3 regions of the Vibrio sp. 03_296 genome follow, and region 1 is predicted to be linked to each of the others. Evidence: predicted binding sites of a transcription regulator. Region 1 holds the regulator's gene; each other region holds the start of a gene.

Region 1 (6,985 bases):
ACTTACGTGGGCACGGTAAATCCAATCAACTATTAAAAGAATTGATCAGTAACCGCTATACCTTTGGGGCGGTGACGCAAGATATCCTCAAGGTGCTTGATCATCTTAAAATTCACTCCGCGCATTTCGTTGGGATGTCTCTAGGGACGATCATTGTCCGAAATCTAGCGGAACTGGCGGGGGAAAGGGTTAAATCCATGGTGCTTGGTGGTGCGGTAACGCGTCTCGATGCGCGTTCTCGTATCTTGGTCTCTCTAGGTAACTTTGGCAAGCATGTGCTGCCCTATATGTGGTTGTACAAGCTGTTTGCCTACATTGTGATGCCGCAAAAAAATCAGCAGGAATCACGTCATCTCTTTATCCGTGAAGCGAAGAAGCTGTGTCAAAAAGAGTTTAAGCGCTGGTTTATACTCGCGGCAGAGGTCAATCCACTGATGCGTTATTTCAAAGAGCGTGAATTGCCGATCCCAACGCTATATTTGATGGGAGAGCGTGATTATATGTTTATTAAACCCGTCAAAGAGATGGTTGCTGCTCACACCCAGAGTGAGTTGCTAGAGATAAAAAACTGTGGCCATGTGTGCAATGTGGAAAAGCCCGACGAGTTTAACCAGCATTCGATCGATTTTATCCAACGCCAAATCTAATAAAACATGAGGAAGGCTAGTGCCTTCCTCTGTCAATTGCGCTCATTACTCAAGTACTTGCCCACAATGCCAGCAAGCTCCAAATTGACCTTCTATTTCTTCTCCGCACTGTGGGCATAGCCAATTTTGATGCGCTACTTGCTGCTCACGATAGCTGGCTAATATCGCTTTAGCAAAATCGACTTTCTCAGGTTCCAATAGCCAAATGTATGGATTGGTATCCTCAGTTGCTGGTAACTCACCTCTCAAGCCAAATAAACCCTCACCTCGAACCTCACATTGTACCGCTTCATTCATCAGTAATTGGCACACGATATGCGCTTCTATAGGCGTGTTGGCGGTGAATATCTTCATAAGTGAATTCCTTTTATGAAGAGAGTTGAGGTCTAAATTTACTCATGATCCATTTTACAGCGATAGGAAAGACACCCAATAACGCAAATGAGGCTAATACTGTCGGTGAAAGTATCCCCGACAACGAGTTGATGTCGGCCAATTGTGTCCCCGCATTTAGGTAGACAGCCGTACCAGGTAGCATGCCTATCTGGCTAGTAAGATAGTAACGACCAATGGAAATTGGTGTTAAACCCATTAGCAAATTAATCAGGAAAAATGGGAAGACAGGGATCAAGCGTAATGAAAATAGATAAAAGGCGCCATCCTTTTCAACGCCTTGGTTGATCGCGCTAAGTTTGTCTCCAAAACGTGCCTGCACCCAATCTTTTAGCAGGTAGCGACTACTCAAAAATGCGATGGTTGCCCCAATGGTGCTGGCAAACGAGACAAGAAGTAGGCTATACCAAAAACCAAACAGAGCAGCGCCTAATAGCGTGACGACGGTAGCTCCAGGAACTGAAAAGGCGGTAAGACCAACGTAAATGACAAAATAGCTTATTGAAGCAAACAGAAATTTTTCTTCAATAAAACTGTTCAGGGCAAGTTGTTGTGCTTTAGCGTTGTCGAGTGTGAGGTATTGACTAAAATTAACCGCCAATAAAATAATGGTCGCGATAAGCAAGATTCCGAATACGAGTTTTTTGTTCATTCAATTTTTCTCCAGATAGCTTGGTTATCAGACCTGATTGAGACAGAAAATCTTTCAAACGATATAAAAAAACCACATCATTTTGATGTGGTTTTAATCTATAAGAAATAATAAACGTGCTTGCCTACAAAGACAATTTATTCACTAATTCGTCTCGACGTTGCTGAGGAATCACACTCCAGTGCGTACCATTGATGGCTCCCTCTAACGCCCAAAGCAGCTCTAAGCTCACGGCACCACTGTGGGTGTTTTTAATCGCTTCGTACGCACGAACCGCGCCTTGAGACTCCAACTGCTCGACTGTTTCAATTCCCGCCTTTTTAAGCATTCGTTCGGTGGCTAAACGCAGGTTAGGTAGGTCTTTTAATCGTTCAGGTTTTGCTGTTGCTTGCAGTTGTTTATCATTATTAGCACTGGCCAATGCACGTTTGGCTAAAGCGAGTAGTGCATTTTGGTCTTGCCATAGCGCGTCTGAAATCGCGTAGTACTTAGTGACAACAGGAAACCCACGCTTAGTATAAACGTATGGTTTGAGCCCTTGCTTTTCAAAAAGTAATGTTGATTTTTGATCTGCGCGAATATGAAGCTGGTCTTTCACCACAAGTGCGAACATGGTCTCATCTGCAAAAAGGCCGAATCCGCCAAACATTGAGCGAGATTTTATCGCACCAAGTTGCTCAAAAAGCTTCATTGAATCTTTGAGTATCGGTTTATCCATGATGTGTTATCTCGGTGTAATTACTATTACGCCACCAAATCAGGTCCGAGAGATTAGCAAACCAATGCAAATACAATGTCATTAATGGGTAAACTTGTTGTTATGCATTTTTGCCATCGGTAACCCCGCTACCTACCAAAAAACGTCTGGTTTAGGCCGGAGGCTTTGCGTCCCACTTTTTCAAATGGTTTGCCCTGTGCGTGACACTAGAAGGATACGATTTCTATTGGAGTAACATCACATTTTCAAATAAAAAATGTGACATTGGTTCAGATAATAGTTGCAGTTAAGTGAATGAATGCTCGTTTTTAAGAACTTAACAGAATTTGACTTAACAAATCACTTACTAAGAATGAAAAAAAAAGCATCCAGATTTGGATGCTTTAGAATATTAGTCTTAACTAATTGATTTTTTTAACGGTATCACGAACCACTAACTCGGGATGCATTTCAAACACGCGTTTGTCATGCTCTTTGTCCTTAATACGTTCGAGAAGGATCTCAAATGCATTTTTACCAACACGGCGTTTTGGCTGGTGGATGGTTGTTAGCGGTGGTGAGAAGTATTCCGCCAACTCAATATTATCGTAGCCGATCACAGAGATGTCTTCAGGAATGCGAAGGCCTGACTGTTGAAGGCGGCTCATCAAACCCAGTGCCATGGTGTCGTTGAAGCAGAAGACCGCCGTTGGGCGATCTTGCCACGACGCGATCTTGTCAGCAGCCATCACAGCCGTATCACATTCAAAGTTTCCTTCAAGGATCCACTCGTTGTTAACGGCAATATTAGCTTCCTTCATCGCGCGTTTAAAGCCTTGGATGCGCTCTTGGCACGCGGCTTTTTCAAAGTGACCACTTAAACACGCAATTTTTGTATGACCATTTTCAATCAAGTACTTAGTGGCCAAGTAGCCACCTTCCTCTGAGTTATCGATAATTTTATCGGCTTGTGAGCTGATTGGACCCCAGTCCATAATCACTTTAGGAATATCTGCATGCTTATCAAGCATTTCGCGTAGTTCTTCAGTGAGGTCTGAACACATCACCAAAATGCCATCTACGCGTTTTTCCGCAAGCATACGAATGTAATCACGTTGCTTCTCGTAGATACCGCCCGTATTACAAAGAATTAGCGTATAACCTTGGCGGTAACAGTAGCTTTCTACGCCATCAATCACTTCAGAAAAGAACAAATTGGTAGATTGAGTGACCAGCATACCAATAGTACGAGTGGTGTTGCACTTTAGGCTACGCGCTACTGCGCTAGGCGCGTAGTTGAGCTCGTCAACCGCTTTCATGACTTTTTCTTGAGTGGCTTCTGCAACAAAACGCGTTTTGTTGATTACGTGCGACACTGTGGTCGTGGATACTCCAGCGAGACGCGCGACATCTTTAATTGTGGCCATAGGTATTGTCCTGTCTAAGGTTGCATTTTGAATCTACGATTCTTTGTTGCAACACAGTTTGCTACCTTTCTCCGAATTCGCTTTGTAAGGAAGACACACTAGAAAAGCAGCAGCTTAGCTTTAAATAAACACAAAAACCGCTGTATTTCAGCGGTTTGCATTAAAATCATATTTTATCGATTGCGGTCTCAATTTTAGACTGAGACGGCAAGAGTGGCAACCTACTCAAACAGCGAAATGTGTATCCGTGTTCACACTTTAGTGGTTAAAGTGTAACCGAGTGTTTGCTCTATTGATAAGGGCGTAATTATTATCCAACTAAATAGTCGCTGTCCAGCATACAAAACGCAACAAGTAGTTTTATTGCGCTGTTATAGAAGCCAAACTCATCATATTGTGCTGCTCGTTGAGAGAAGGTAGGTAACCAAGAGAGCAACATTTCTTGAATAAATGTGTTTTGCTCGATGAAAGCATCTTCCATGTGGCGATCTTGTTCAAACTCATTTGAGCGAATGATGAGGTTGCCAAGAAAGTCGAGCATGATCGCTAAGTGATCGGCCGGTTCATTTAGTTGTTGATTGACCTGCACACCATGTTTTTTTAGCCAAGCATCCATTTTTTGTGCCGGCTCGCCATTGAGTAGGCCATCTTTTGTAAGGTAAATTGATGCGTATGGCAGCGCGCCATGTTTTGCGGTTTTCAAAAATAGGTCACAAAAATCTGCCGCTAATTCCAATTGCGCATCTTGACGGTCAACAAGACGATTGAGTGCGTCGACAAAGGCGTTAACGGATGGTCGCAGAGCATCGTTTTCAGCCAATCCCGTTAAAAACGCTCTAATTTCCATGCTTTGATATTTATCGAGTTCTTCCTGAGTCAGTTCTTTGGCAAATAAGCTGGAAAGCCACCAATATATTTCCGCACGTTTTTCATTAAAGGCTTTTATCTCTTGCATCATTTATCGCTCCTAAATCAATCTCCTATAAGTGTAACCAAAAAAAATGAATAACAATAACGCCTATTGTTAAGAAAAATATAAATATATTTGAGCTTGTTAATGGTCTGATATTAAGCTTGTTTTGAATCAATAAAAATCAAGATACTTGCATTTCAAACGAAGTATGACTAGAAATGTTACTAGTTATGAATAGAATGTCTGCCCGTGTAGACAGAAATGACATGAAGTGGTGTAAATGAGCTATCACGTATTAGTCGTAGAAGATGATGTAGTGACTCGCAGTAAACTTGCGGGTTATTTTCAAAAAGAAGGTTACACAGTAAGTGAAGCGGAAAGTGGTGCCGAGATGCGTCATATTTTGCAAAATAGCTGCGTTGATTTGGTGATGTTAGACATTAACTTACCAGGTGAAGACGGCTTGATGCTGACCCGTGAACTACGCAGCCAATCGGACATTGGCATTATTTTGGTAACCGGACGCACGGATAGCATAGATAGAATTGTTGGTTTGGAGATGGGGGCAGACGACTACGTCACCAAACCATTTGAGTTACGTGAACTGCTGGTTCGAGTGAAAAACTTGTTGTGGCGGATTTCGCTTGCGCGCAGTGGTGGTTCAAAACATCAAGATGCGGAAAACGAAGACCATATTGTCCGTTTTGGCGACTGGACCTTCGATATTCATCGTCGAGCGTTGAGCCACAATGGTGAGCCAGTGAAGTTGACCAAGGCAGAATATGAGCTGCTGGTGGCGCTTTCGTCTTATCCAAATCAGGTATTAAGCCGTGAACGCATTCTCAACATGATTAGCCATCGTGTTGACGCGCCAAACGACAGAACGATTGATGTTTTGATTCGTCGCATGAGAGCAAAAATGGAGTTTGATCCTAAAAACCCACAAATTTTTGTGACCGTACACGGTGAAGGCTACATGTTTGCAGGCGACTAGGCGTGGCTTAGAAAGCCAAAATTAACAAACAAAAAAAGAGCGGATTAAGCTCTTTTTTTGTTTCTGCAGATCATGATTCATCATTTTGATGCGCGATTCTCTGCCATGATTTGTTCGTCAGTAAGGAGCAAATCTCGCATGCCTTGCCATAGCTGGCCGAGGGTTTCATACCAGTAGCGCTCTGTTTGCTCAAGGTAGATGGCTTTAGGGGCATATCTGTCCCAAGCTTGAGAGATGTTCTTTTGCGCAAGGTAGTTTGTTGGCGCGGGTAACGGCGTTATGCCAGCGTCATGAAACTCTTTCATTGCACGTGCCATGTGACTGGCTGAAGTGACCAAAACCAGCTGTTTTTGACGCACAAATGCCGCTGCTTGTCGCGCTTCTTCCCAAGTATCTTTGGCATCTTCAAGAAGAATAATGTCTGATTTCGCGACACCCAGAGCCAAAGCCACGTTTGCCATCATGCGAGCATGGCTGGTTTCTGAGCCGCCCGCATAGCCAGACAGAATCAACTTTGAGCCCGGATACATCTTTAAAATACGAATTCCTTCCGTCAAACGCATCAACGAAGCACGGCTTAACTCAGACGTAGGGGGGATTTGATCATCCACCACATGGCCATTGCCCAATACCATGACGTAATCGACGGTTTGTACTTCGGGTAGAAATACAGAGTATTGCCTTTCTAATGGCATTAATAACTTGCTGGCAACGGGTTGGAAAGAAACCAAGAATATCCCCAAAAAGGAGAATAATATGATGAAACACCCCGTTTTTTGTCTGGTACTAAACATAATCAGCATCAGACCAGCTAAGCCTATTAAAAGTAGTGCTGGCAAAGGCATTAACAGTGCCGAGAGCACTTTTTTCAGCTCAAACATACAGAAATAGTCCGAAAAAACATCACTTGATAATAAAAATAAGAGAATGCCTCTTTATATCTGCTTTCCTTATGACAGAATAGCAGCACGATTAGATATGATAACTCAAGCTGCTGTGAACCAAGACCGTAATTTCGACGATATTGCCCACAAATTTGCAAAAAATATTTACGGGTCAGACAAAGGCGAGATTCGCCAAGTGATTGTTTGGGAAGATCTTCAACAATTGTTAGCCACCTTTGACGAGGCCAAACAGTCGCTAACCGTATTAGATGCGGGGGGCGGGTTGGCACAAATGTCACAAAAGCTTGCCAAACTCGGACATCACATTGCCTTATGTGATCTATCTTCTGAAATGCTGCAATTAGCAGAGCAGGATAT
Region 2 (6,985 bases), on a different contig from region 1:
AAGCGTCGGCTTTGTTTGAGAAAACCGCACACACTTTGGCTTGGCTTGTATCACACTCGCATGCTTCAAGAATGGCTTGCAGGTTACTGCCGCTGCCGGAAATCAGTACCACGATTTTTTTCATAACCACTGTCCATTTACTGCTGGTTCTTAAGATCACTGTATTGCAAGAAAATACCTGCTTTTTGCAGGGGTTTCAGTGTGCCAAATAGCAGAATGAGGACATAGCGTCCTCATTCTGAAGTTATTTTAGGTTTTGCAGCTTAGTTGATTTCAACTTGCTCTTCGCCAGCTTCGGCCTGAGCAATCGCACCAATCACCCACGCTTTTTCACCTTCTTGTTGAAGCAGCGTAACCGCAGCTTCCGCTTGATCTTGAGGTAGTGCCACAATCAAACCAACACCACAGTTGAATGTACGGTACATTTCGCGCGTAGCCACGTTTCCTTTTTCTTGCAGCCATTGGAAAATGACTGGCCATTCCCAGCTCTTTCCATCGATCACCGCTTTGGTGCCTTCTGGTAATACGCGTGGGATGTTTTCCCAGAAACCGCCGCCAGTGATGTGCGAGATAGCGTGAATGTCATGTTGCTCAATCATTTTGAGTGCAGACTTGATGTAAATTTTGGTTGGCTCAAGTAGGTGCTCACCAATAGTGCGGCCTGCAAGCTCCTCATTTTTGTCTGCGCCAGACACTTCGAGGATTTTACGCACTAATGAGTAGCCGTTTGAATGTGGGCCACTTGAACCGACAGCGATCAATGCATCACCTACCGCGACTTTAGTACCGTCGATAATGTCTTCTTTCTCTACTACACCGACACAGAAGCCTGCAACGTCGTAGTCTTCGCCATCGTACATGCCTGGCATTTCTGCGGTTTCACCGCCGATCAAAGCACAACCTGCTTGAATACAACCTTCCGCGATGCCCGAAATAACATCCGCAGCCACATCAACATCCAGCTTGCCCGTTGCGTAGTAATCAAGGAAAAACAGAGGTTCAGCGCCTTGTACGATCAAATCGTTTACACACATAGCAACGAGATCAATACCAATGGTGTCGTGCTTGTTCATATCCAGAGCTAAGCGCAGCTTGGTGCCAACGCCATCAGTGCCAGAAACTAGAACAGGTTGCTTGTACTTCGTTGGCAGTTCGCATAAAGCACCAAAACCACCAATGCCACCCATTACTTCAGGGCGACGTGTACGTTTTACAGAACCTTTAATACGCTCAACCAGGGCGTTGCCTGCATCAATATCTACACCAGCATCTTTATAGCTAAGAGAAGAGTTGTTACCACTCACGGGGAAGTCCTCGGTTTGAAGTTGGATATGAAAACGGCGCTATTCTATCAGGGCTGGAATATAAAGAGCAAACGTTTGCGCAAGTTTTTTTGTTGTGCAATGTAACGAGAAATTCTGTACGAAATCGTTTATAATCGGCAAGTTTATGTAAATTTTATCTATATTGCCGGAGATGGACATGAAAGTTGTTGAAGTAAAACACCCTCTTGTAAAACACAAAATTGGTTTGATGAGAGAAGGTGATATCAGCACTAAGCGTTTTCGTGAGCTAGCCACTGAAGTTGGTAGTCTTTTAACTTACGAAGCAACTTCAGATTTTGAAACGGAAAAAGTGACCATTGAAGGTTGGAATGGCCCAGTTGAAGTGGATCAAATCAAGGGCAAAAAAGTAACGGTTGTGCCAATCCTACGTGCTGGTCTAGGCATGATGGATGGCGTGCTTGAGCACATGCCAAGTGCACGTATCAGCGTGGTGGGTATTTACCGTGATGAAGAAACATTAGAGCCAATCCCATATTTCAACAAGCTGGCTTCTAACATGGAAGAGCGTATTGCATTGGTAGTTGATCCAATGCTTGCAACGGGCGGCTCTATGATCGCAACGATCGATCTAATTAAAGAGAAAGGTTGTCAGCAAATCAAAGTGTTGGTGTTGGTTGCTGCGCCAGAAGGTATTGAAGCGCTAGAGAAAGCACACCCAGATGTTGAACTGTACTGTGCTGCTATCGATGAGAAACTGAATGACAAGGGCTACATTGTCCCTGGTCTTGGTGATGCTGGTGACAAGATTTTCGGTACCAAGTAATCTTTCCGATCTGTTTAATGCAAGTGAATAAAAAATGCCTGGTCACTGACCAGGCATTTTTTTATTCGGATTGCTTTACGTTCGGCGACTAAGGTGTGGATCACCGAACCTAGCTTCATTTAACAATTAGTTTTGTGCTTCTTCTTCCATCTGAGCGTTATCCACTACGTGGTTTTCACCCATGTCATGCGGAAGGATAAGGTTAAGAATAATCGCCACGATACCACATAGACTTACGCCCTGTAGGCTGAACTCGCCAATACCAAAAGCCATACCACCAATACCAAACACCAGTGTCACCGCGACAATCACAAGGTTGCGAGATTTATGCAGATCTACGTGATTCTTGATTAATGTATTAAGACCTACTGTGGCAATCGAACCAAAGAGAAGAATCATAATACCGCCCATCACAGGAACGGGAATGGTTTGTAGGGTAGCGCCTAATTTACCGACGAGCGCAAGAACAATAGCGGTGATGGCAGCCCATGTCATGATGACTGGGTTGTAAGCTTTGGTGAGCATCACTGCGCCAGTAACTTCACTGTAGGTTGTGTTTGGTGGTGCACCAACCATTGATGCAGCAATGGTGGCAACCCCGTCACCAGCAATCGTGCGGTGTAGTCCTGGTTTTTTCAGGTAGTTTTTACCTGTGACGTTAGAGATTGCCAACATGTCACCTACGTGCTCTACCGCAGGAGCGATTGCAACAGGGATCATGAATAGAATCGCATTGATGTTGAACTCAGGTGTGGTGAAGTTTGGCATGGCCAGCCAAGCGGCTTGAGCCACCGGTGTAAAGTCAACCACTCCGTAGAATAGTGAAACCGAGTAACCTGCCAAGATACCACCGACGATAGGAACCAGCTTTAGGAAACCTTTTGCAAATACGCTCAGCGCAATCGTCGTGAAGAGTGAAACTGCGGAGATGATGATTGCAGCATCACCATTGATGAGTTGAACCGCACCATCACCAGTTTTACCTACCGCCATGTTGACCGCCGTTGGCGCAAGACCAAGGCCGATAACCATGATCACCGGGCCGACGACGACAGGTGGTAAAATTTTGTGAATGAAGCCCACACCACGTACTTTGATCATCGCGCCAAGTGCAACGTAAACCAAACCTGCTGCCATTAAGCCACCCATGGTTGCGCCAATACCCCAAGTTTGAATACCAAACATGATTGGAGCAATAAAAGCGAAAGAGGAGGCTAGAAAAATGGGAACGCTTCGTTTGGTGATCAATTGGAATAATAAGGTGCCGATACCTGCACCAAATAAAGCGACGTTAGGGTCCAATCCGGTCAGCAAAGGTACAAGTACCAAGGCACCGAATGCGACAAATAACATTTGTGCACCCTGTAAAGCATTTTTCATAAAGGCTCCCTATTAATAACTATGCAGATAAATTCGCGGGATTCTATCACTTTGCAAACGTTTGCTAAGTATTTTTGATCAATTTTTTGCTAGATTGCTGCTGTTTGTCCGTAAATCAAACGAATTGAGAGCTTTTTATTCACTTGACTGAGAAGTGCAGTAAAAATCTGCTGTTTTCTTGCTCATGATGGGAGAGTTGCTTATCATCTGACATCTCAAGAAGTAACTTAGGACTTATATGCGTTATTTAGCTCTATTGATGATCGGGTGTTTATCGCTGCCCGCTTATGCATTAACTCAGGTGGATATCTACCGCACAGAAGTCGCGATTGACAGCACAAAAGACAAAGGTGAAGAGTTAGCTCGTCAGCAGGCAATGAAGCAGGTTATTGTTCGAGCATCCGGTTACCAAGACTCGGTTGATAATCCCGTTGTGACAAAGGCACTTCAATCCAGCGCCCGTTATATTTCGCAATTGAGCTATGGCAAAGAAGGGGATGTCATGACCCTGAAGTTGCTTTTTAATGATGCGCAAATTCGCTCGCTATTAACGCAAGCCCAACTGCCTTTTTGGTCAACAAACCGCAATAATCTGTTGGTTTGGTTGGTGGAAGAGCAAAACTATGATCGCAAGATCGTGTGGGAGCACTCGGCGAGCAGCGTTTCTGACCAATTGAAGCAAGCCGCTCGTGATCGTGGTTTGCCATTGACGTTGCCTGTAGGTGACTTTGACGATATTACCGGTATTGAAGTGTCGGACTTGTGGGGAGGCTTTGCCAAACCGATCAGTTTAGCCAGCGGTCGCTACCCTGTGGATGGCGTGTTGGTGATTCGTGCTCAAGGTAATTCACTGCGTTGGAACTTGTACGATCAATCTCCTGGCGCTATCGTGCGTTCGAATGTTGCGCCTGTCACCGGAAGTGCCAATGGCGGTGATGCAGCGACACAACTGATTAACGCTGTTGCCGATTTTTATGCTAAACGTAGCGCCGTCGTTGTTCTTGGTGAGTCTTCAGAATCGGTCGTGGTGAAGTTTTTAAACATCAACAACGCAATTGATTTCTTTACGTTAGAAAAGACCCTCACGTCGTTGAACTCAGTGGCCAATCTTGATGTATTAGAAATCAAAGGGAATGAGTTGATGTTGCGTGTGCACTTGCTGGCTTCGCAAGAAGCGTTTGAACAAGAAGCCACAAAGCTGTCCAAAATCACCAAGTTTGATGATCCGTTGCTGGTAGAAGATGAAGAAAACGCCGTGCCAGCACAGCCAATTGAGACGCAAGTTCAGCCAACAAAAAATGACGCACTGACAAAAAGTGATGAGGTGGGTGAACCCGCCATTGAGCCCATCATGCCAACACTGAATGAGGCGAACACTAATTCGCCAGTGGCGGTCGAACAACCGCCAGCTAAGCTAAAATATCAAATGGTGTTTGAGTGGTTAAGTTAGGTTGCTTCTCGTGATATCAGTTTCTAATACTGCTAGTCGTTAGATAAAAAAACAGCCAACGTCGATCGTTGGCTGTTTTTTTTTGCTTATTGTGACAGTGGGGCCAAAAGCCATGATGTTACGGCTGATTACCAAACTTCGCTTTCTCTTCTTTTTCGACTTGCGATAGCTTTTTCAACTTCATACCGAGTTCTTGACCACGCGCCCTAGCAAAGAAAATATTGCCAGCAAAGCCTAACGTGGTGAGCAACAACTCCACCAAAGCCAGCCAACGCTCGCCGCCATCGACGTACAAAATCGTTAAAGCGTGTAAAAAATAGAGCATTAAAACAAAGTTTGCCCAAGCATGGGTGTACGGCTTACCCGCCAAAATACCTGGTAATGGTAAAAGCAGGGGAATACACCATGCGATCGCGAGGGTAGTGGAACTTAAATGAGGGTGTGGCGATAACGCCAATTGCCAAAGTACAACCCACAGTAACAGCGATAAATTGCCAAACAAGGCCAAATAGCGGTACTGCTGTGTTTTTGGACTCATGTCGACATCAGACATCTACGACTCCTTTTGCTTTTTGGCAACCAGTGCCAAGCGCTTTCCTAATTGTTGCGCCAAGCGAATTTCTTCTGTGGTGAGTGAACTTTCATGCCCAACACTACTTGCGCCATATGGGGTACCACCGGATTGTGTTTGGTGCAGATCAGGCTCCGAATAAGGAATACCCAAAATCAACATGCCGTGATGCAGTAGTGGGACCATCATATTCTGTAGCGTCGTTTCTTGACCCCCGTGCATACTACTTGATGAAGTAAAAACACAGGCTGGTTTATCAATCAAAGATCCATTCAACCACAGCGGTGAGGTTTGATCCCAAAAGTGCTTTAGTGGCGTTGCCATTGCACCAAACCAAACGGGGCTTCCCAAAGCAAGCCCGTCACAGTTACGCAACTCATCCAGAGTAACAATAGGCTCTGATGCTTGTTGTGAGCTGGCGTTCAATTCTGTAACGGTGCGCAGGGCTGCTTCGCAATGGGGAATGGATTCAATTCCCCGGGCAATTTGGCGAGCAAGTAGTTTGGTTTTTCCGTGACGGCTGTAGTACAGCACCAACAGCTGAGTAGTCACTGACAATTACAAAATCTCTAATACTTGCTCAGGTGGGCGACCAATACGAGCTTGGCCATTAGCGACCACGACAGGGCGTTCAAAAAGTGATGGGTTTTCTGCCATCGCATTAAACAGTTGTTCGTCAGAGACCTTGTCATCACCTAAAGAGAGCGATTTATACAGGTCTTCTTTTGTCCGCATCATGTCACGGACAGAAGAGAAGCCCAATTGAGCGTAAAGGGCCTTAAGTTGTTCTACATTCAGTGGCGTTTCAAGGTACTTCACCACTTCAGGCGTCACGCCATTTTGTTCCAATAGTTCGAGGGTTTGACGGCTCTTTGAGCAGCGTGGATTGTGATAAATCACGACTGACATAGGATTCTCCATGTATTTATTGTAATGCGAGGAAGCGATCTCGTTGGACCATGAGTTGGTCAATGCGCGCGTCGTATCTTGCCTGCTGCAAACTCCCTAACTCGGCCAGTTGGCTGGCTTGCGTATAGTATTGGATCGCTTTGTTCCAGTTGGCTTGCAGCGCCAGAATTTCCGCACGTGACGCGAGGTCTTCACCACTGTTACCAATGGCGATATTGGCGCGCGAAAGCAGATGCCATCCATTGGTGTCTTCTGGATTATCATGCGTATAACGTTGCAATACACGGATCGCTTCTTCGGTTTTATCTGCTTCGAGCAAAGCATTGGCGTAGTTTATCGTTAGAACCTTGTTGTTGGGAATGCGTTCTAACGCACTTTTTAACATTGCGATCGCTTTCTCTGGCTGTTTCTGCTCGATATAGAGATCAGATAGCGCATCAAGATAGAAAGGATTGTTACCCTCATTTTTAATTAATCGGGCCAAAATCGTTTCAGCTTGATCTAATTCTTTTTTGTCTAAATGCACCAGCGCTCTGCCATATTCAAAGGCCGGCTTGAGGTCTGGC
Region 3 (6,985 bases), on a different contig from region 1:
TTTGCAGGAGCCTGCGTTGGCGATTTGCTGGTCGACATGATGGCAAACCCAGCATCGGAAGCCAGATTCTGGGTTCGTTTATCTTTAGCTCCAGTAATGCCAACAGGAATAAAACCGGCTTGTGATATGCCTTGTTTTAGCGCGACAAAATCGAGGTCGCCTTCAACGTTGGCGATATTGATCACAACAGGTGCAGCCGCGAAAAAAGCGGGCGCTTGCTCAACTTTTTCTTGGACAAATTCGATAGCCGTGTCGACCGAGTTGTTGCAAAGGTGCAGAACCGATAACGTAAAGCTGCTACCTTTTAGGTCTGGAGAGTGAGACATTAGATACTTCTTGCCTTTGTTGAAAGAGCGTTGTCTTTTACTAAGGCTGTCATGTTATATTTCATCCCAATACGCAGCAAGTTCTCTTGCTGTCAAATAAGTGATTTCGTCTAAAAAATTAGGTTTAAATTAAATTTCGCGTGTCAAACGCGAAAATCAGCACAAAAGGCTTGTCATGCTTTGTTCTATCTATAAAAGTTCTAAGAAAGAAGGCACATATCTTTACATCCCCAAAAAAGATGATTTTTCACAGGTTCCTGACACATTAATGCAGATGTTCGGTAAGCCTTCTCATGTGATGACGGTGAATCTTGAAGGGCGTAGTTTGGCATTAGTGAACATTGAAAAAGTAAAAGAATCGCTCAACAACGAGGGCTTTTTCTTGCAACTGCCACCTCCGCCAGAAAATCTATTACAACAACATAAAGAGCGTAAAGCGCAGCAGAAAGAAGACTAAGGTTTAAACGCCTTGTGAAGTAGGTCAGCTCGATTGCTCAAGGAGGACTATTTGAAAAAATTGGTAACCGCGATACTCAGCATCGGACTTTGTTCATCGGCGTGGGCGAACACCGAAAGCTTTGAGCAGTATCTTGAGCGTTTAAAAGCCCAAGCGGCAGAAGAAGGTATTTCGGCTCAAACCATAGAGCAAGCCTTTCGCGATGTGCAATTTAAGCCACGAGCGGTGAAAGCCGATCGCAACCAACCGGAGAAAAAGCAAACGCTGGATGAATATCTTCCTCGTGCGGTGCCGGATTGGAAAGTGAAACAAGCCAAAGATCTCTATGAAAAACACTACACCGAATTAAGCCAGATTGCGGATCGCTATGGCGTACAAGCACGCTTTATCGTCGCGCTTTGGGGCGTCGAAAGTAACTTTGGTAAGTTCACCGGCAATTTCCCTGTGGTTGATGCTTTATCAACCATGGCCTATGAAGGGCGTCGGGAAGCTTTCTTTCGTGCCGAAACCATGGCCGCGCTGAAAATCTTAGACCAAGGCCATATAGAGTTTGAAAACTTCAAAGGCTCTTGGGCAGGCGCGATGGGGCAGTGTCAGTTTATGCCAAGCTCTTTCCTTGCCTATGCGGCAGACGGCAACGGTGATGGCAAGAAAGACATCTGGAACACCAAAGCCGATGTGTTTGCTTCAACAGCCAGTTACCTCAGCCAATCTGGTTGGGATGACAAATACACTTGGGGTCGCCAAGTGCGCGTACCTAAAGGGTTTGATCTTGAGCTGGAAGGGCGAGAAGAGGCGAAAGGCAAATACCTGCAGGAATGGAAAAAACTGGGTATTACCAGCATCAATGGCCGCCCGTTACCTAAGCTAAACGAAGACATTAAAGCTTGGTTAGTGATGCCTGATGATGAGAATGGCCGCGCTTATCTGGTCTACAACAACTACAATGTGTTGATGAAGTGGAATCGCTCGCATTACTTTGCACTGGCAGTGAGCCATTTGGCTGACCGCATCAAAAATTAATTCAATTCGGCTTGTGGCGTTAGCCACAAGCCAACAGCGATAAACATGTTATCTGAACGCGCAGCACAAATGGTGGTTTTTGCCGCCCTCGTCAAACATCAAAACTTCACTTCTGCAGCTAAGAGCTTAGCGGTGTCGGTTTCTCATGTCAGTAAGCAACTGGCGCAACTCGAAGCATCATTGGGGATCAAGTTGATCCAACGCACCACGCGCAGCTTTACACCGACTGAAGCCGGACTGGCCTTCTATCACCATTGCCAGCAAGTGGTGCAGGCGGTGAATAACGCGCAATATGAAATGGAGAGCCAGCGCGATGAAATTGCCGGTTTAGTACGAATTGGCTTGTCGCAATCCTTTGGTACTTTGCATATTCTCCCGGCCATTGATGAACTGCGGCAGAAATACCCGCTACTGCAAGTGGAAATGCACTTGTTTGATTACAAAGTCGACATGCTGCAAGAAGGGTTAGACTTGTGGATCACCAACCATGAGCATTTACCAGAAGGCTACATTGCTCAGCGCTTAGCGGATTGTCAGTTCGTTGTCGCGGCGTCTCCGGACTATTTGTTGCAGCATGATGCACCGAAAGAGCCCAACGATCTCGCCAATCACAACTGCCTGATTTACCGAAGCTGGGAGCGTGACTACACCAGTTGGGCGTTTCGTCGCCAAGGAGAGCACCTTAGCGTTAAGGTGTCGGGTAATTATTCGGTCGATCTGGCTGAGGCGGTTCGGGATGCGGCGATCTCTGGGTGGGGAATTGGCTATCTGGCGACCTACTTGCTCGGTGATGAATTTAGAACGGGGAAACTGATTCAACTGTTGCCAGATTGGCGCGCGAATCAGGAAATGCCATTTTACGCTGTGTATCCTAGCCGCCAGCATATGCCGAAAAAAACCTCTGCTGTCATCGATTTCATTAAACAAAAAATCGGTACGCCGTGTCATTGGGACAAACAGCTTGAGCCCTATGTCAGCTTTCCCGATTAGAGTGATTTGAGTCACAAATATTTTCTATTTCCAGAAACATATTTTCCATATGGAAACAATAAAACGAGGCAAACGTTTATCTTGTTTTTATTCAATGAGTTAAGTGCTTTGGTTTTATTGCGTTTTTCTAATGAACCACCTTGTTAACATTCTCGACTTGCATCTTACGAGGCTGGTAATACAATCCGCGCCTTCCTTGTTCCCCCTCTCTGGAAATAATCACTATGAACTCACTCTTGGGTGTCGTAGCCATTTTGCTTTTTGCTTGGCTGCTTTCTACCAATAGAAAAAATATCCGTCTTAAAACGGTAGGATTGGCGTTTGCATTGCAAGTGGCCTTTGCGTTGTTGGTACTGTATGTGCCTGCGGGTAAAAATGCGCTAAATGGCGTGACGGGCGCGGTTTCCAATTTGATTAACTATGGGCAGGAAGGCATCGCTTTTCTGTTCGGCGGTTTGGCAACCGGCGGTTTTACTTTCGCGATTAACGTTCTTGGTATCATCATCTTCTTCTCTGCCTTGATCTCAGGCCTTTACCATATTGGATTGATGCCGAAAGTAATCAACTTGATTGGTGGCGCCCTACAAAAGTTGTTAGGGACTGGCCGCGCTGAATCGCTTTCTGCAACCGCTAACATCTTCGTTGGCATGATTGAAGCCCCGTTGGTGGTTAAACCTTACTTAAAGCACATGAGTGACTCGCAATTTTTCGCCGTCATGACCTGTGGCCTTGCTTCAGTAGCAGGCGGTACCTTAGTGGGTTATGCCTCTTTGGGTGTGGAACTGAACTACCTGATTGCTGCGGCATTTATGTCGGCACCTGCTGGTCTTTTGATGGCCAAAATCTTGATGCCTGAAACTGAAGCTCAGGCGGAAGATGTGCAGATGGAAAACGTTGAGATGCCAAAAGCGACCAACGTGGTGGAAGCGATGGCAGACGGTGCGATGTCGGGCTTGCGTATTGCGGTAGCGGTAGGGGCAACCTTACTGGCGTTTGTCAGCGTGATTGCACTGCTGAATGGCCTTTTGGGCTGGGTCGGCAGTTGGTTTGGCATCTCTCTCAGTTTTGAGTTGATTTTAGGTTACCTGTTCGCGCCAGTCGCTTGGTTGTTGGGGATTCCATGGCATGAAGCCATTACCGCGGGTTCTCTGATCGGCAATAAGATTGTGGTAAACGAATTCGTAGCGTTTATTCAGCTCATGCAAGTGAAACAAGAACTGAGTGCACACTCGCAAGCGATCGTGACTTTTGCTCTGTGTGGTTTTGCTAACATCTCCACAATGGCGATGTTGATCGGTGGTTTGGGTAGCTTGGTGCCTGAGAAACGCTCGTTCATTTCGAAGTACGGCTTCCGTGCAATTACCGCTGGTGTCTTGGCGAACTTGATGAGCGCATCGATTGCGGGCGTGATTTTAAGCCTGTAAGCGATAAGAAAACAGATGACAGTCGATGCTTACGCGCTTCTGGACAAAGTGAAGCATCGTACTGCCATTATTTGTTTTTATACTCTATCATTTTGATAAATAAGAAAAAGGCAGAGGTTTTCCTCTGCCTTTTTGCGATTACGTGATGACGATGTCAACCACTCATCTGCAGCACAATATCAACGCGGATTAATCGATATCGCGTTCAATTTCTCGTGCGATGTGTTGTTGATTCAACATGATGCCTTCGGCCTCAATACGTGCACCTTGCAGCTCCGACTCTTGGATGTGTTCAAAGCGCGTATTGGCATCAATATAGATCACTTTCTCACCAAGATTAACGCCGTCATCGTAACACTCCATGGTGATAGAGCGCTGCTCAGCATTATATAGATTCACTGTGCCATCGCAGTCAAACTCGTGACCGTTCCAATTGCTGTCGTGATCTTGTTCGTCAAACTCCACCACACGCGCAAGCAGCTCGTTGCTTGCACTTGATTGTGCGGTGACTTCCACTTCTGCCCCTGCGACCAATAGACCTTTGTGGCCATCTTCAAAGCGAGTGTGCGCATCGACGGTAAACATGCCACGGTAGTTCAACTCGAACTGTGATTGGTCACCCGCCACCCAAGTGACAATGCCTTCGATTTCGTTGTCGTCATCAAGGTTATCGTAAGATTCGATCTCAATCTCGTTGGCGGCAAACACGTTATTGGCAAATTGGCCTTCAATTTCTACCCATTGACCGTTTTCAAGTGGTTGATGTGGCTCAATAACGGTACCATTGTCATAATTTACTGTAATGCCAGCGCCCAATTTAAATGTACCGCTGTTGGCATCGAGGCTGTTGATGCGGCCTTCGATTTCAACATGGCCAACCAGAGCGGGATCATCAAACTTCACGACCGACAGAACTTTGTATCCCGCATCGGCGGTTGGAAGAGAAGAGACCATGACCCAGTCGCCATTTGTAATTTCTGGGCTGAGCTGAGCAAATGTCAGCGTCGCACCATTAATGCGAAAACTGCGGTCTGTGGGGTTGATGTTGCTGATCACCCCAGTCATGGTCGGCTCTAATTGCGCCGAAAAAGTGTCTGCTTGGCCGCTGGCGGAATCGCGTTGCACACCGGTGTTTGGGGCGATGCGAATCATCATATTGGGTTGCAGTGCACTTAACTCAATGTTGGCCGAGGAATACGATACTTGCTCGACGGTATATTGGTGCCCATTGACGACAACAGAGCGGTGTTGTGGGTCTACGGAGTCAATGGTACCGGTGATTGTTTTGGGAGCAACATCGGGTTGTGCTGGTGTTGAACTGTTACTTCCTCCACAAGCCGATAAAACTAAGGTTAACGCGCTTACTAAAGTCAGCTTCTTCATCTCTATATGTACCCTATATGAATGGTGGATGTTTGGTTTTTCGCCATGTTAGGAAATGAGATGTGAAGCGATCGTGAAGAGATAAAACTGAATGAAAATTTTGTTAGTGGATGATAACCACAATGTGGCAGAAACGATTGCCGACTACCTGGAGCTTGAAGGCATCATTATCGATTGTGCTTATCATGGTGAAGCGGCGCTGCGGTTGATTGAAACGAACCACTACGATGTGATTGTCATGGACATAATGATGCCAAAGCTGGACGGCATCAGTACGGTGAAAAAGCTCAGAGAAGACTATCTTTGTGGGACACCCATCCTATTTCTAACCGCAAAACAGGGGTTGGATGACAAAATCGCAGCCTTTACTGCTGGTGGCGATGATTACCTATTGAAACCTTTTGCGATGCAGGAGCTGAGCTTGCGACTGCATGCATTGGCCAACCGAGGGCCAAGACAAGATATTGGTGTGTTGAAATTTGCCGACATCACCTTAGATGTCAAAACCGAGCAGGTTGAACGTCAAGGTCAGTTGATCAAACTGAGCCGTATTCAGACGCGAATTTTGACGTTATTGATGAAGCGAGCGCCAGCAATCGTGTCACGCGTTGAAGTGATTGAAAGCGTGTGGGGCGATGAACCGCCGGGGAGCGATGCTCTGCGTAGCCACATTTACGGTTTGCGCACCGCATTGGACAAAGGTTTTTCAGAATCACGATTAGAGACCATTCATGGACAAGGTTACCGACTCAAAGCATAACGCTTATCCCAGTATTTACCGCAAGATCCGTTGGAGCTTTGGCGTTCTGACCTTTCTGATGTTTTCGCTGTTTTGGAGCTTGATCTATGTGGCGGAAAATAAGCTGGAAGTATTAAGTTTGCATCACTGGTTAGACACAGAAGCCGCTCTGTACAAAGAGAATTACGCAACATTGCAGGAGCAAGCTCCGTTACCCAATCCGCAGGAGTTTGATAGTTACTGGAGCGAGAAAGAGATACCGAGCTGGCTGCTGGCTTTTTCCAAACCAGGTTTCTATGAATACCTGCAAGGGGAAGAGGACAAACATTTTGTCGTTTTTGCTCATCCTTCCGGTGTTGGTAATATGTACATCGTTTTCCAAGATGATTCGGATGATTACCTGGATGAGTATGAAAGCTCCTTGCACCAAGTGACTTTTGTGTTGGGCGGCATACTCTCCATCGCCATGCTGCTCTATGGGGTGTATATGGTTCGCATTCTGTCGAAACCCTTGACGGAAATTGAACATAAAATTAGTCAAATGCCACCGGATTGTCCGCCGTTTAGCATCGATACCACGTTCAGCGAAACGCGCCATATTGAGCAGACTCTGCTAGACAGCAAAAATCATATCGCAGGATTT

The links. The regulator PurR, encoded in region 1, represses purine synthesis genes. The targets are predictions, from matches to a motif close to TNANGNAAACGTTTNCNTNA.
Region 2: a site for PurR is predicted at 1,368-1,387, ahead of purM (phosphoribosylformylglycinamidine cyclo-ligase). Genes of this name have one in related genera too.
Region 3: a site for PurR is predicted at 2,861-2,880, ahead of CIK04_RS00460 (NupC/NupG family nucleoside CNT transporter). Genes of this name have one in related genera too.

What each region holds. Positions count from the first base shown of each region.
Region 1 is NZ_NPKW01000157.1:27,706-34,690, forward strand. Features, by position in the region: gene CIK04_RS21600 (alpha/beta fold hydrolase) at 1-647, shown strand, start outside; gene CIK04_RS21605 (DUF2007 domain-containing protein) at 693-1,001, opposite strand; gene CIK04_RS21610 (TVP38/TMEM64 family protein) at 1,015-1,692, opposite strand; gene CIK04_RS21615 (TfoX/Sxy family DNA transformation protein) at 1,817-2,410, opposite strand; cyclic di-GMP riboswitch class I at 2,526-2,614, opposite strand; gene purR (HTH-type transcriptional repressor PurR) at 2,812-3,816, opposite strand; gene torD (molecular chaperone TorD) at 4,127-4,774, opposite strand; gene torR (two-component system response regulator TorR) at 5,010-5,723, shown strand; gene elyC (envelope biogenesis factor ElyC) at 5,804-6,604, opposite strand; gene cmoM (tRNA uridine 5-oxyacetic acid(34) methyltransferase CmoM) at 6,702-6,985, shown strand, end outside.
Region 2 is NZ_NPKW01000072.1:12,820-19,804, reverse strand. Features, by position in the region: gene purN (phosphoribosylglycinamide formyltransferase) at 1-124, opposite strand, end outside; gene purM (phosphoribosylformylglycinamidine cyclo-ligase) at 264-1,304, opposite strand; gene upp (uracil phosphoribosyltransferase) at 1,483-2,109, shown strand; gene CIK04_RS09870 (uracil-xanthine permease family protein) at 2,236-3,489, opposite strand; gene CIK04_RS09865 (DUF2066 domain-containing protein) at 3,728-4,939, shown strand; gene CIK04_RS09860 (DUF2069 domain-containing protein) at 5,058-5,492, opposite strand; gene wrbA (NAD(P)H:quinone oxidoreductase) at 5,493-6,062, opposite strand; gene arsC (arsenate reductase (glutaredoxin)) at 6,069-6,419, opposite strand; gene CIK04_RS09845 (M48 family metallopeptidase) at 6,436-6,985, opposite strand, start outside.
Region 3 is NZ_NPKW01000007.1:54,244-61,228, forward strand. Features, by position in the region: gene minC (septum site-determining protein MinC) at 1-326, opposite strand, end outside; gene CIK04_RS00445 (YcgL domain-containing protein) at 502-783, shown strand; gene CIK04_RS00450 (lytic transglycosylase domain-containing protein) at 835-1,806, shown strand; gene CIK04_RS00455 (LysR family transcriptional regulator) at 1,852-2,796, shown strand; gene CIK04_RS00460 (NupC/NupG family nucleoside CNT transporter) at 3,021-4,220, shown strand; gene CIK04_RS00465 (DUF5666 domain-containing protein) at 4,410-5,603, opposite strand; gene CIK04_RS00470 (response regulator transcription factor) at 5,695-6,363, shown strand; gene CIK04_RS00475 (HAMP domain-containing sensor histidine kinase) at 6,335-6,985, shown strand, end outside.